DNA from 3 places in the Streptomyces sp. NPDC002958 genome. Region 3 is predicted to be linked to each of the others. Evidence: predicted binding sites of a transcription regulator. Region 3 holds the regulator's gene; each other region holds the start of a gene.
What was found. Region 3 encodes HrcA, which represses chaperone genes, less so after heat shock. Its sites were predicted from a motif close to TTNGCACTCNGNNNNNCNGAGTGCNAA; they were not measured.
Positions count from the first base shown of each region.

Region 1: a site for HrcA is predicted at 2,243-2,269, ahead of groES (co-chaperone GroES). Genes of this name have one in related genera too.
Region 2: a site for HrcA is predicted at 1,784-1,810, ahead of ACZ3IC_RS00830 (FmdB family zinc ribbon protein). Genes of this name have one in related genera too.

Region 1 is NZ_JBVHDS010000001.1:349,287-353,875, forward strand. Features, by position in the region: gene ACZ3IC_RS01695 (THUMP-like domain-containing protein) at 1-555, opposite strand, end outside; gene ACZ3IC_RS01700 (polysaccharide deacetylase family protein) at 671-1,651, shown strand; gene groES (co-chaperone GroES) at 2,421-2,729, shown strand; gene groL (chaperonin GroEL) at 2,828-4,450, shown strand.
Region 2 is NZ_JBVHDS010000001.1:169,055-173,643, forward strand. Features, by position in the region: gene ACZ3IC_RS00820 (hypothetical protein) at 1-248, opposite strand, end outside; gene ACZ3IC_RS00825 (S-methyl-5'-thioadenosine phosphorylase) at 485-1,318, opposite strand; gene ACZ3IC_RS00830 (FmdB family zinc ribbon protein) at 1,401-1,772, opposite strand; gene ACZ3IC_RS00835 (MFS transporter) at 2,000-3,286, opposite strand; gene ACZ3IC_RS00840 (potassium/proton antiporter) at 3,783-4,589, opposite strand, start outside.
Region 3 is NZ_JBVHDS010000008.1:214,271-218,859, reverse strand. Features, by position in the region: gene ACZ3IC_RS17260 (16S rRNA (uracil(1498)-N(3))-methyltransferase) at 1-259, opposite strand, end outside; gene ACZ3IC_RS17255 (nitronate monooxygenase) at 256-1,329, opposite strand; gene dnaJ (molecular chaperone DnaJ) at 1,475-2,614, opposite strand; gene hrcA (heat-inducible transcriptional repressor HrcA) at 2,615-3,631, opposite strand; gene ACZ3IC_RS17240 (MBL fold metallo-hydrolase) at 3,827-4,582, shown strand.

The DNA.
Region 1 (4,589 bases), on a different contig from region 3:
GGTGACATCGGCGCACCGCACCTCGATCAACCCGTCCAGGCCGAGCGCGGCGGCGTTGGCGCGGGCCACCTCGGCGGTCAGCGGGTCGCGGTCGACCGCGAGGACGGAGATGCCCGCCCGCGCGAACGCGATCGCGTCGCCGCCGATCCCGCAGCAGAGGTCGGCGACGCTCCGTACCCCGCCCGCCTCCACGAACCGCTGCGCGCGATGGGTGGCCACCGATGTACGGGTCGCCTGCTCGACGCCGTTGGGCGTGAAGAACATCCGGTACGCGTCCTCGGCACCGAACTTCGCCACCGCCCGCTGTCGCAGCCGCGCCTGCCCCAGTGCCGCCGAGACCAGGGAGGCGGGGTGGGTGCGGCGCAGCCGGGTGGCGGTGGCGAGCTCCTGGGCGGGGTCGTAGGACCGCAGCCCGTCCAGGAGCGCCGCGCCCTCGGGGGTGCGCAGGGCCAGGAAGGCGGCGAGGGGGTCGTCGGCGTCGGACGGGTCGGGAGCGTCGGACCGGTCGTCGGCGTCGGACGGGTCGTTCGGGTCGAGAGCGTTCACCCGTCCCATTGTGAGCCAGCCGGGTTGACCGGCGGACCCGGTGGCGGTGTCGGGCGGGGACGCCCCTCACGTCCTGGCAGGATGCGGCGCCATACAACTTTGTACGACAAAAGGAAGATCGGCCATGAAAAGGAGTGAATCGGGCGCACTCGAACCCGGGCGCGGGCGGGGCCTTGGCAGGTACCGGCCGGTCTGCGCGGTCCTGGCCGTGCTCCTGGCCATCGGCTCCGGCTGTGCCTCCGAAACCGGCGGCCGGGGGTTCGGCGACGGGCTCCTGCCCCGGCCCGCCGCCGGCCCCCCGGGCGGTCCCGGGCAGAATGCGGGCCCCGGACAGCGGGCCGGCTATGGCGCACCCGCCGGGTCCCGCGAGAACGCGAGGTTCAGTCCGGCCGTACGGGCGGCACTCGCCAAGAAATGGGGGCTGGACAGGCCGCCGCTGATCGCACCCCCGCCGCCCGCCGTGAAGCCGCACATCACCACCCGCGAGGGGTTCGAGGTCAGTGATGGCGACGACTCGCTGCCGCCGGTCTTCACCACCGTCCCGACCAAGGACCGGATCGTCTTCCTGACGGTGGACGACGGTGCCGAGAAGGACCCCGAACTGCTCCAGATGATGGACGAGCTGGACATCCCGTACAGCGCGTTCCTCAGCGACTACCTGGTGCGCGACAGCTACGGGTACTTCCTGGAGATGCAGCGACTGGGCGTCGGCCTCAACAACCACACGCTCAACCACCCCTATCTGCCAGGGCTCTCGTACCCCGAGCAGAGAAGCGAGATCTGCGACCAGCAGGCCGTCATCGAGCAGCAGTACGGCAAGCGCCCCACCCTCTTCCGCCCGCCGTACGGCAACTACAACGGGGACACGCTCCGCATCGCGAAGTCCTGCGGCATCAAGGCCGTGCCGCTCTGGAACGCGGAGGCGTTCCCGGACCACATGGAGTGGCGCGAGGAGGACCAGGACCTGCACCCCGGCGACATCATCCTCACGCACTTCCGGGGCCGGGAGGAATGGGGCGTCAGCATGGCCGACCTGATCCGGGCGGTCATGAAGACCATCACGGACAAGGGGTACGCCGTGGCCCGGCTGGAGGACTACGTATGAGGAGGGCGCACCGGCTCCTCGCCGGACTCCTGACAACCGGTGCGCTCCTGGCCGCCACTGCCGGGTGCGCACAGTCGGTGGACCCGATCGAACGGCTGGGCCGCAAGGCCGCACGGAGGGTGACCCACCCGCAGCCGGCACCCGCTGCGGGCCCGCAGGCACATCCGCCCCGTGGTCACCGTGACCGCGGTGACCACGGTGACCACGGGGCGTCCGGGTCGCTGGTCGTCATCGCCTGCCGTCAGCTGCCGGAGTCCCGGCACTCTCGGCTGTCGCCCCCGCTGAGGCGCTGGTGGCCGGACCGGCCGGGATCGTACGAAGGAGCGGGCGCGGGCGCCGGGTGTGACCGGCGGTAGTCTGCGAGCCCGACCAGCGTCGTCATCAGGCACAGCAGGAGCGCGGCCAGGACCTGGACCGCGCCCGCCCAGGGCCGGTTCGAGCATGAACCCGCGGTCGTACGGAACGGCGCGGTCCGTCCCTGCGTTGTCCCTATGTGTCCGGACCGTTGCGTTGCCCGGACCGTCGCATGCGGCCGGTTCCCCTCGCGCCGTGCGCGAGCGGGACTTTTTCGCGACGCCACGACGGACTGAATTGGCACTCCGCTTGACCGAGTGCTAATCGCGGTCATAGTCTCGGTGCTGGCACTCACCACTGGAGAGTGCCAGCAGTATTGTGCGACTGGCAGGTCCGGCACCCGCGACGACGGATCCACCTGGTCGCCACCCAAAGACTGTTACCCCGTGAGATCTCCGAAGGGGGAGACCGGATCGTGTCGACCGCCAGCACCAAGGTTGCGATCAAGCCGCTCGAGGACCGCATTGTGGTCCAGCCGCTCGACGCCGAGCAGACCACGGCCTCCGGCCTGGTCATTCCGGACACCGCCAAGGAGAAGCCCCAGGAGGGCGTCGTCCTGGCCGTGGGCCCGGGTCGCTTCGAGAACGGCGAGCGCCTTCCGCTCGACGTCAAGACCGGCGACGTCGTGCTGTACAGCAAGTACGGCGGCACCGAGGTGAAGTACAACGGCGAGGAGTACCTCGTCCTCTCGGCTCGCGACGTGCTCGCGATCGTCGAGAAGTAATTCACCCACGTTTGCTTCTGTTCTGCGCCCCTGGCCCCCGCGAATAACCAGCCGGGTGGTCGGGGGCGCAGTTCGTTCGAGAGGAAAGCTCAGCTCCCATGGCGAAGATTCTGAAGTTCGACGAGGACGCCCGTCGCGCCCTTGAGCGCGGCGTCAACAAGCTTGCCGACACGGTCAAGGTGACGATCGGCCCCAAGGGCCGCAACGTCGTCATCGACAAGAAGTTCGGCGCTCCCACCATCACCAACGACGGTGTCACCATCGCGCGTGAGGTCGAGCTCGACGACCCGTACGAGAACCTCGGTGCCCAGCTGGTGAAGGAGGTGGCGACCAAGACCAACGACGTGGCTGGTGACGGTACGACCACCGCCACGGTGCTGGCCCAGGCGCTCGTCCGCGAGGGTCTGCGCAACGTTGCCGCGGGTGCTTCCCCGGCTGCCCTGAAGAAGGGCATCGACGCCGCGGTCAAGGCCGTGTCCGAGGAGCTCCTCGCGACCGCCCGCCCGATCGACGACAAGACCGACATTGCCGCCGTGGCCGCGCTCTCCGCGCAGGACCCGCAGGTCGGCGAGCTCATCGCGGACGCGATGGACAAGGTCGGCAAGGACGGTGTCATCACCGTCGAGGAGTCCAACACCTTCGGTCTGGACCTCGACTTCACCGAGGGCATGGCCTTCGACAAGGGCTACCTGTCCCCGTACATGGTGACCGACCAGGAGCGTATGGAGGCCGTCCTCGACGACCCGTACATCCTGATCCACCAGGGCAAGATCGGCTCGATCCAGGAGCTGCTCCCGCTGCTGGAGAAGGTCATCCAGGCCGGTGGCTCGAAGCCGCTGCTGATCATCGCCGAGGACGTCGAGGGCGAGGCGCTGTCGACCCTCGTCGTCAACAAGATCCGTGGCACCTTCAACGCCGTCGCGGTGAAGGCCCCGGGCTTCGGTGACCGCCGCAAGGCCATGCTCGGCGACATCGCCACCCTCACCGGTGCGACCGTCATCGCCGAAGAGGTCGGCCTCAAGCTCGACCAGGCCGGTCTGGACGTGCTGGGCACCGCCCGCCGCGTCACCGTCTCCAAGGACGACACGACGATCGTGGACGGCGGCGGCGAGCCCGGCGACGTCAAGGGCCGGGTCAACCAGATCAAGGCCGAGATCGACGCCACGGACTCCGACTGGGACCGCGAGAAGCTCCAGGAGCGCCTCGCGAAGCTGGCCGGCGGCGTGTGCGTGATCCGTGTCGGTGCCGCCACCGAGGTGGAGCTCAAGGAGAAGAAGCACCGTCTGGAGGACGCCATCTCCGCGACCCGCGCCGCGGTCGAGGAGGGCATCGTCTCCGGTGGTGGCTCCGCTCTGGTCCACGCCGTCAAGGTCCTCGACGGCAACCTCGACAAGACCGGCGACGAGGCCACCGGTGTCGCGGTCGTGCGCCGTGCCGCCGTCGAGCCGCTGCGCTGGATCGCCGAGAACGCGGGCCTCGAGGGTTACGTCATCACCTCGAAGGTCTCCGACCTCGACAAGGGTCAGGGCTTCAACGCCGCGACCGGCGAGTACGGCGACCTGGTGAAGGCCGGCGTCATCGACCCGGTCAAGGTCACCCGCTCCGCGCTGGAGAACGCCGCGTCCATCGCGTCGCTGCTGCTCACGACCGAGACGCTGGTCGTCGAGAAGCCGGCCGAGGAAGAGCCGGAGGCCGGTCACGGTCACGGCCACTCGCACTAGTGCCCCTCCCGGCAGGTTTTGCCCCGTCCCGGGCAAACAATGCCGGTCACGGCACGGGCGTGTAGCTCGGATCAGCCACTGAGGCCCGGTACCCCGTCGTGGGGTACCGGGCCTCGGCATGTGCTGCCCCCTTCCGGCG
Region 2 (4,589 bases), on a different contig from region 3:
GCACCGCCGCCCGCGCCGCCCCCGCCCACCCCCGTCGCGGCCAGCGCGGCAGCCGTCACGGCCAGCCCGGCGGCCAAGGCGCGGCGCTGCCGCCACAAAGTCCGCCGCATCCGGTGCCCACCACCTCCGCGCACCCGCAGCGGCTCGAACGCGGGTACACCACAAGGTGGGGGAGCCGGCACCGGAGGCCCCGGAGCCATGGTCGGAGCGGAACGTTCAGAGGGCATGCGCGGGGACGACGGGAACATGGCCAGCACCACCTGCCGTGAGGAGTTTCGGACGGACACCCCTCACGATCCACCGTCCACGAGTTTCCCGCCGAAGACTGTGGACGGCCCCGGCGTTGTGGATAACCCTGTCACCCACCCACGCCGCAACCGTCACCCTCGCACGCCTCCACCGTCACCCACGCACGCCTCCACCGTCACCCACGCACGCCTCCACCGTCACCTACCCACCCCTCTACCGTCACCCACGCACCCCTCTAAGGAAGCTCGATCCCCGTCTCGAGCCCGTCCAGCGCATGCGAGCACGGACAATCGCGATCCGCTTCCGCAGGCAGCGCGGCCACCACGTCGAAGAGCACCGCACGCAGCCGGTCCACATTGGCCGCGAACACCTTCAGCACTTCCCCGTGCGAGACGCCCTCCCCGGCCTCCGCGCCCGCGTCCAGGTCTGTCACCAGCGTCATCGTCGTGTAGCAAAGGCCCAGTTCACGGGCGAGGACCGCCTCCGGGTGCCCGGTCATCCCGACCACCGACCAGCCCATCGCCGCATGCCAGCGAGATTCCGCCCGGGTCGAGAAGCGCGGACCCTCGACGACCACCAGTGTCCCGCCGTCCACCGGCTCCCAGTGCTTCGCACGGGCCGCCGCCAGCGCGGCCCTGCGTCCCTCGGGACAGTACGGATCGGCGAAGCCCAGATGCAGGACGTTCGGCTCCGCGCCATCGGCCCGGGTCTCCCCGTCGTAGTACGTCTCCGTCCGGGCCTTGGTGCGGTCCACCATCTGGTCGGGTACGAGCAGGGTGCCCGGTCCGTACTCCGGACGCAGGCCGCCCACCGCGCACGGGCCGAGCACCTGACGTACGCCGACGGAGCGCAGCGCCCACAGGTTGGCCCGGTAGTTGATGCGGTGCGGCGCCAGATGGTGGCTGCGTCCGTGGCGGGGAAGGAAGGCGACCCGGCGGCCGCCGATCTCGCCGAGGAAGAGGGAGTCGCTCGGCTGCCCGTACGGGGTGTCGACACGCACCTCCGTGACGTCCTCCAGGAAGGAGTACAAGCCCGAGCCGCCGATGACACCGATCTCTGCGTTCGACATGCGATCACAGTAGCGGCGCGGGAAAACGCCGGGGACCCCGCCGAACGGATCGGCGGGGTCCCCGGGAAGCGTGGAGTTCGGCTCAGGCAGCCGACGTGCCACTCGTCGAGGACGACGAGGACGACGAGGAGGACGAGGAGGACGAAGAGGAAGACGCGGCGGGCGCGGAGGAAGCGGACGGCTTCGTGTCCGACCCCGTCGACGACGACGAGGAATCGGACGAAGCGGAACCGGACGCCTTCGCCGAGGACGACGCTGACGTGCTGCTCGACGACGAGCCACGGCTGTCGTTCCGGTAGAAACCGGAACCCTTGAAGACAATGCCGACCGCCGAGAACACCTTCTTCAGGCGTCCTTCGCAGCTCGGGCACTCGGTCAGGGCATCATCGGTGAACTTCTGCACCGCCTCAAGGCCCTCGCCACATTCGGTGCACTGGTACTGATAGGTCGGCACTTGTCTTCCTCCTGGCACTCTCACTCGATGAGTGCTAACAGTCGTCAATGGTAGCTGCTACGGGCCGCTGTTTGCAGTAATGCCTGTCACCTGCCCGGAGGGCAGCGGTCAGGGCTTGGCCGTCATGAGGGCCGCCGGCCTGAGTGAAAAGCTGCCACATTATGTGGCGGAGGAGTCACACTGACGTATTCCGCTGATGCGTCGATGCGAATGATGCGCATGAATCGTCACCCTCCGGCCGCGACAGGATCGCGGTGAACAGCGCCGCGTGCGGCCGTGATGGTCGCGCGGGCCGGTGTCAGTCTCGAACGCAGTGCCACCAGGGTGGCCAGCGCCAGCACGGTTCCCACCAACGGCACCACAAAACCGGTGCTGGCGCCGTGGGCGTCGGCGAGCCGCCCGGCGACCGTCACCGCGCCCGCCTGGCCGAGGGCGACCGAGCCCGTCAGCCAGGTGAACGCCTCGGTCCGGGCGGACCCCGGCACCAGCGCCTCGACCAGTGTGTAGCCGCTGATCAGGGCCGGAGCGATGGAGAGCCCGACCAGCAGCCCGAGCCCCGCCAGCAGGGGCACGGAGTGCACCGCCCACAGTCCGGACGCGGTCAGGGTGAGTGCCGCGTACCCGATGATCAGCCGCCGCCGCGGCCCGCTCTTCCAGGCGATGGCGCCGCAGGCGATCCCGGCCAGCATGTTGCCTGCCGCGAAGACCCCGTACAGCAGACCGTTCGCGCCGGGCCGGCCGATCTCCTCGGTGAAGGCGGTCAGCGAGACCTGCATGCCGCCGAAGACCGCGCCGATCCCCAGGAAGGCCACCGCGAGTACCCGTACACCCGGTATGGACAGGGCGGACGCCTGCCGCTGGGAGGTGCCGGACGCGGTGCCGCGCACCGCGGGCTGGGTGCGGTGCTGCGCGGCGAAGAGCAGTCCGCCGACCAGGGTCAGCCCGGCCTCCGTGATCAGGCCGGCCGCCGGGTGCACCCCGGTGCACAGCGCGGTGGCGAGCACCGGGCCGATGACGAAGGTGAACTCGTCCGTCACCGATTCGAAGGCCGCCGCGGTGGACATCAGCGGTGAGGCCTCGCGGCCCGGTGCAGCGCCCAGTACGGCCGCCCAGCGGGCCCGGACCATCGGTCCGATCTGCGGAACGGACGCACCGGTCGGCACGGCCGCCGCGAACAGTGCCCACAGGGGCGCGTCCGCCAGTGCCAGCGCCGTCAGTGCCGATACGGAGGCCGCGTGCACCAGGACACCGGGCAGCAGCACGGCGCGCTGGCCGAAGCGGTCGGCGAGCTTGCCGGTCTGCGGTGCGAAAAGAGCCATGGAGACACCGGTCACGGCGGCGACGGAGCCCGCGCTGCCGTACGAGCCGGTGGTGTGCTGAACCAATAGCACGATGCCGATCGTCAGCATCGCGAAGGGTTGCCGTGCGGCGAAGCCCGGCAGGAGAAACGTCCACGCACCCGGGGTGCGCAGCAACTGCCCGTATCCGGGGCGGTCGGAGACCGTGGACGCCACGGTCCATGCCTTTCTGCCGCCTGGTGGCCGAGCTCCCGCGGGGCCGGGCCCGCACAGGTGGTGCGGGCTCATGCGGGTGCTGCCGAGAGCTGTCCTCTTCGCGCGGAACTGCGGTAGATGCCGGGCGCTCAGCAGAGGCGGAGGACGCCACGACCGCCATACGGTCGCGCCAGCTCTGCATCAGGCAGAGTTGGTCGTTCAGGTTGGTCGATCGGTCCGGCCGACCCCGGCACAGGGGCCGATCAGTGTGATCGATCAGGTTTCCTTCATGATACAGGCAGATGTCCTTGCATACCTCTGATTGTGTGCCAGGCCCCCGCCCCCGCCCCGCATCGACAATGCTCAGAGTTTCAGTGCTCAGAGCCCAGCGCACCGAGCACCGCGCCCTGAGCCCTGCGCCCCGAGCCCGCGCCCAGCGCACCGAGCACCGCGCCCTGAGCCCTGCGCCCCGAGCCCGCGCCCAGCGCCCCGCGCCCCGCGCCCCGCGCCCTCGGTCTCAGCTTGGTGTTTTCGGCCCGCCGTTCTTCCCCAGCTTCTTCACGGCCTTCAGCGCATGCGCCACCTCATGCGCCACATGAGGCCCGGCGAGGCTCTCGCCACCGCTGCCGCCGGTCCCCAGCCAGCTCGCGAGCTTGCCGCCTTCGCCGACCGCGCGCAGCCGCTCCTCCGCCGCGTCGCGCACCGGGTCGGTGGCGACCACCAGCAGTTCGTCACCGCGCCGCAGCACGGTCGTCGGCGCCGGTACGAAGCTCTTCTGGTCCCGCACGACCAGGGTGACCGCGGCCCCGGCGGGCAGCCGCAGCTCCCCGACCTCCACGCCATGCATCTTCGACTTGCCGGGGATCGCCACCGACAGCAGGTGGCCGCGCAGCCGCTCCAGCGGCGCCGACTCGATGCCCAGGTCGGTGGCCTCCGACGGGTCCTCGGCGATCTTCAGGGCCTTCGCCACCCAGGGCAGGGTCGGCCCCTGGATAAGGGTGTAGACGACGACGAGCACGAAGACGATGTTGAAGATCCGGGTGGATCCCTCGATCCCGGACACCATCGGAATGGTCGCCAGGATGATGGGTACGGCGCCGCGCAGCCCCGCCCAGGACATGAACGCCTTCTCCTGCCAGGGCAGCCGGAACGGCGCCAGCGAGATGAAGACCGCCAGCGGGCGTGCCACCACGGTCAGCACCAGCCCCACGACGACCGCGGGCCAGAAGTCGTCGTACAGATCGTGCGGGGTGACCAGGAGCCCGAGCAGTACGAACATGCCGATCTGGGCCAGCCAGCCAAGCCCGTCGGCGAAGCCGCGGGT
Region 3 (4,589 bases):
GCAGGGCCTGGACGACGGTGATACGGGGTGCGGGCCGGGGCTCCTCACGGACCGTCGTCAGGTCGGTGACCACGAGCCGGTCCTTGCCCTCGGCGGCTCTGACAACGCCTTCCGTCCAACGGCCGTGGCCGTCCGTCAGCACGACGTCCTCTCCGGCGCGCAGCCGCTTCACCGATACGGCGTGCCGTCCCTCGGGTCCTTCCAGGACGAACTCGGGCCGGTCGGGGACCTGTTCGACGACAAAGACCGGTGCGGTCACTGCGTACTCCCTGTGCTCACTGCCGCCCGTGCGGCGTCCAGTTCTTCGGCGAGCAGACCGATCAGCCGGCCGGCGGGCAGCTCGCGTGCCATCCGGTGCCCCTGCCCGGCCCACAGGGCCATGCCCTGGGCGTCCCCGGCCTTGGCCGCCGCCTTGCGCAGACCGGAGGTCAGATGGTGGACCTGCGGATAGGCGGCGGGGGCGTACGGGCCGTGCTCGCGCACGAAGCGGTTGACCAGGCTGCGGGCCGGGCGGCCGGAGAACGCCCGGGTCAGGGCGGTCCGTACGAACAGCGGGTTGGTCAGCGCCTGCTTGTGCAGCAGATGCGCCCCGGACTCGGGGCAGACGAGGAACGCCGTACCGAGCTGTGCCGCATCCGCGCCTGCGGCGAGCACCGCGGCGATCTGGGACCCGCGCATCAGCCCGCCCGCGGCGATGATCGGTACCTGTACGGTCTCGCGGACCTGGGCCACCAGGCAGAGCAGCCCGATCCCGGTGCCGTCGGCCTGCGGGTCGTCGCGGTGGGTGGACTGGTGGCCGCCCGCCTCTATGCCCTGGACACAGACCGCGTCGGCGCCCGCCCACTGGGCAGCCTGGGCCTCCTCGGGCGTGGTGACCGTCACGACGGTGTGCGTGCCGACGCCGGCGAACGCGTCGAGGGTGTCGCGGGTCGGACAGCCGAAGGTGAACGAGACGGCCGGGACCGGGTCCTCCAGGAGGATGGCGAGCTTGGCCTCGTAGCCGTCGTCGCCGCTGGAGTCCGGGTCGCCGAGCGGAGTCTCGTACCAGGCGGCCTCACCGGCGAGCTGATGCCGGTACACCTCGACGGCGCTCGGGTCGGCGAGAGCCGGCTGCGGCATGAAGAGATTGACGCCGAAGGGCTGACCGGTCAGCCCGCGCAGCTGCTTGATCTCGTTGTACATGCCGTCCGCCGTCTTGTACCCGGCGGCGAGGAAGCCCAGGCCGCCCGCTTCGGCGACGGCCGCGACGAGCTGCGGGCAGGACCCACCCCCCGCCATCGGGGCCTGCACGATCGGATACCGGCAGAGATCGGTCAACACGGATGACATGACCGCATCGTGTCACGTCCTGAATACCCCGGCGTGCACGGCCTGCGGTCCACTTTGCCTCAAACGCCGGACGGGTTGTCCGCAACCGCCGGACGGACTCGGCGAGCGAGCCCGTCCGGCGGCGGGGAACGGCGTGCGGGGGCGGTCAGCGACCGTTGAAGGCGTCCTTCAGACGGGAGAACAGCCCCTGCTGACCGGGCTGGAACTGGCCGGTGGGCCGCTCCTCACCGCGCATCTTCGCCAGGTCGCGCAGCAGTCGCTCCTGCTCCGGGTCCATCTTCGTCGGGGTCATCACCTCGACGTGCACAATCAGATCGCCGCGTCCGCCACCCCGCAGATGCGTGATGCCGCGTCCGTGCAGCGGGACCGACTGGCCTGACTGGGTACCCGGCCGGATGTCGACCTCCTCCGGGCCGTCGAGCGTCTCCAGCGGCACCTTGGTGCCGAGCGCGCCCGCCGTCATCGGGATGGTGACCGTGCAGTGCAGATCGTCGCCGCGGCGCTGGAACACCGAATGCGGCAGCTCATGGATCTCCACATACAGATCACCGGCCGGTCCACCACCGGGGCCGACCTCGCCCTCGCCCGCGAGCTGGATGCGGGTGCCGTTGTCGACACCGGCGGGGATCTTCACGGTGAGCGTGCGCCTCGACCGGATACGCCCGTCGCCGGCGCACTCCGGGCACGGGGTCGGCACGACCGTACCGAAGCCCTGGCACTGCGGGCAGGGCCGCGAGGTCATGACCTGGCCCAGGAAGGACCGGGTGACCTGCGAGACCTCGCCGCGGCCGCGGCACATGTCACAGGTCTGGGCGGAGGTGCCGGGTGCGGCGCCCTCGCCGCTACAGGTCGTACAGACGACGGCCGTGTCGACCTGGATGTCCTTGGTGGTGCCGAACGCGGCCTCGGCGAGATCGATCTCCAGACGAATCATCGCGTCCTGGCCGCGCCGCGTGCGCGAACGGGGTCCGCGCTGCGACGACGTACCGAAGAACGCGTCCATGATGTCGGAGAAGTTACCGAAGCCACCCTGTCCGAACCCGCCCGCACCACCGCCGCCGCCGGAGGCGGACAGCGGGTCGCCGCCGAGGTCGTAGACCTGCTTCTTCTGCGGGTCCGAAAGCACCTCGTAGGCGGCGTTGATCTCCTTGAACCGCTCCTGGGTCTTCGGATCGGGGTTCACATCCGGATGCAGCTCGCGAGCGAGCCGCCGGAATGCCTTCTTGATCTCGTCCTGAGATGCGTCGCGGCGCACGCCGAGTACGGCGTAGTAGTCCGTGGCCACTTACGACTCCGCCAGGATCTGTCCGACGTAACGTGCCACTGCGCGTACCGCTCCCATCGTTCCGGGGTAGTCCATGCGGGTCGGTCCGACCACGCCGAGTTTGGCGACTGCCTCGTCGCCCGAACCGTAGCCGACCGCGACGACGGACGTGGAGTTGAGCCCCTCGTGGGCGTTCTCGTGCCCGATACGTACGGTCATGCCCGAGTCCTTGGCCTCGCCGAGCAGCTTCAGCAGCACGACCTGCTCCTCCAACGCCTCCAGCACCGGCCGGATCATCACAGGGAAGTCGTGCCCGAAGCGGGTGAGGTTGGAGGTGCCGCCGATCATCAGCCGCTCCTCCGTCTCCTCGACGAGGGTTTCGAGCAGGGTGGAGAGCACGGTGGACACGGTTCCCCGGTCCTCGCTCTCGAAGGATTCCGGCAGATCCTGCACCAGCTGCGGGACGTCCGCGAAACGGCGTCCGACGACGCGGCTGTTGAGCCGGGCCCGCAGATCGGCGAGAGAGGTCTCACCGAACGGAGCGGGGCAGTCGATCATGCGCTGTTCGACCCGGCCGGTGTCCGTGATCAGCACGAGCATCAGCCGGGCGGCCGCCAGTGACAGCAACTCCACATGCCGCACCGTCGACCGGGTCAGCGAGGGGTACTGCACGATGGCGACCTGCCGGGTCAGCTGCGCGAGCAGCCGTACGGTGCGGCCCACGACATCGTCGAGGTCGACCGCGCCGTCGAGGAAATTGTGAATGGCACGACGTTCCGGCGACGAGAGGGGCTTGACGCCCGCGAGCTTGTCGACGAAAAGTCGATAGCCCTTGTCCGTCGGGATGCGTCCCGCGCTGGTGTGGGGCTGGGCGATGAAGCCCTCGTCCTCCAGCACCGCCATGTCGTTGCGGACGGTGGCCGGGGAGACCCCCAGCTTGTGCCGCTCTGTGAGCGCCTTGGAGCCCACGGGTTCCTCGGTGCCGACGTAGTCCTGGACGATGGCGCGCAGCACTTCGAGTCTGCGTTCGCTGAGCATCGCGCACACCTCCAGCTGTTTCCTCGGTGGTTCTCGGGCCGTTCCTGTTTCATTCCCAGGAATCCTCCTGGCACTCTGTCATCACGAGTGCCAGCAATCCTCCGGCCAGTGTACGGCGATCGAGTGGGGGCCTAGCAAGGGCGACCGGTCACGCTACCGCGAGACTGCGCAGGTCGTTGCCGATAGCGTCGCGGTATGGACGCCTCTTGGGAAGAGTTCGGCTGGGAGCGACTCGGTCACGGAGTGGGCCGACGGCGCCTCCCCGGATGGGATGCGACAGTCGCACTGGTGGTCGGAGCGCAGGGAGTGCTGCTCTACGACACCGGATCAACGCTCCGCGAAGGTGCAGAAATACGGGCCCAGGCACAGGCCCTGCTCGGCCGGAGGGTGACGCATATCGCACTCAGCCACCCCCACTTCGACCATGTGCTGGGCACCGCAGCGTTCTCCGGCGCCCAGGTGTACGGAGCGGTCGGCATGGCCGGGCTGCTGAAGCACGGGGCGAACGATCTGTACGCCTCCGCCGTGCGCCACGGAGTGTCCGAACACGATGCGGCGGAGGCCACCGATGCGCTGGTGGCGCCGCACCACGAGGTGTGCGGCGAGTGGACGCTCGATCTGGGCGGCGGCCGTCAGGTGCTCCTGGCGAATGTGGGCCCCGCCCACAGCGGCCACGATCTCGCGGCGCTCGTCCCCGGCTCCCCCACGGTGGTGCTCTGCGGCGACCTGGTCGAGGAATCGGGCGAACCACAGGCGGGCCCGGACGCGGTCCCGTCCCGCTGGCCGGCCGCGCTGGACCGGCTGCTGGCGCTGGGCGGCGAGGACGCGGTGTACGTACCGGGGCACGGGGCGATGGTGGATGCGGCGTTCGTCAGGAACCAGCGCGACCGACTGGCCGTCCTCCCCCATGGCCCTGAAGGCATGGGAGGTGCCCCCTCCGGAGTGTCCTGACCTGTTC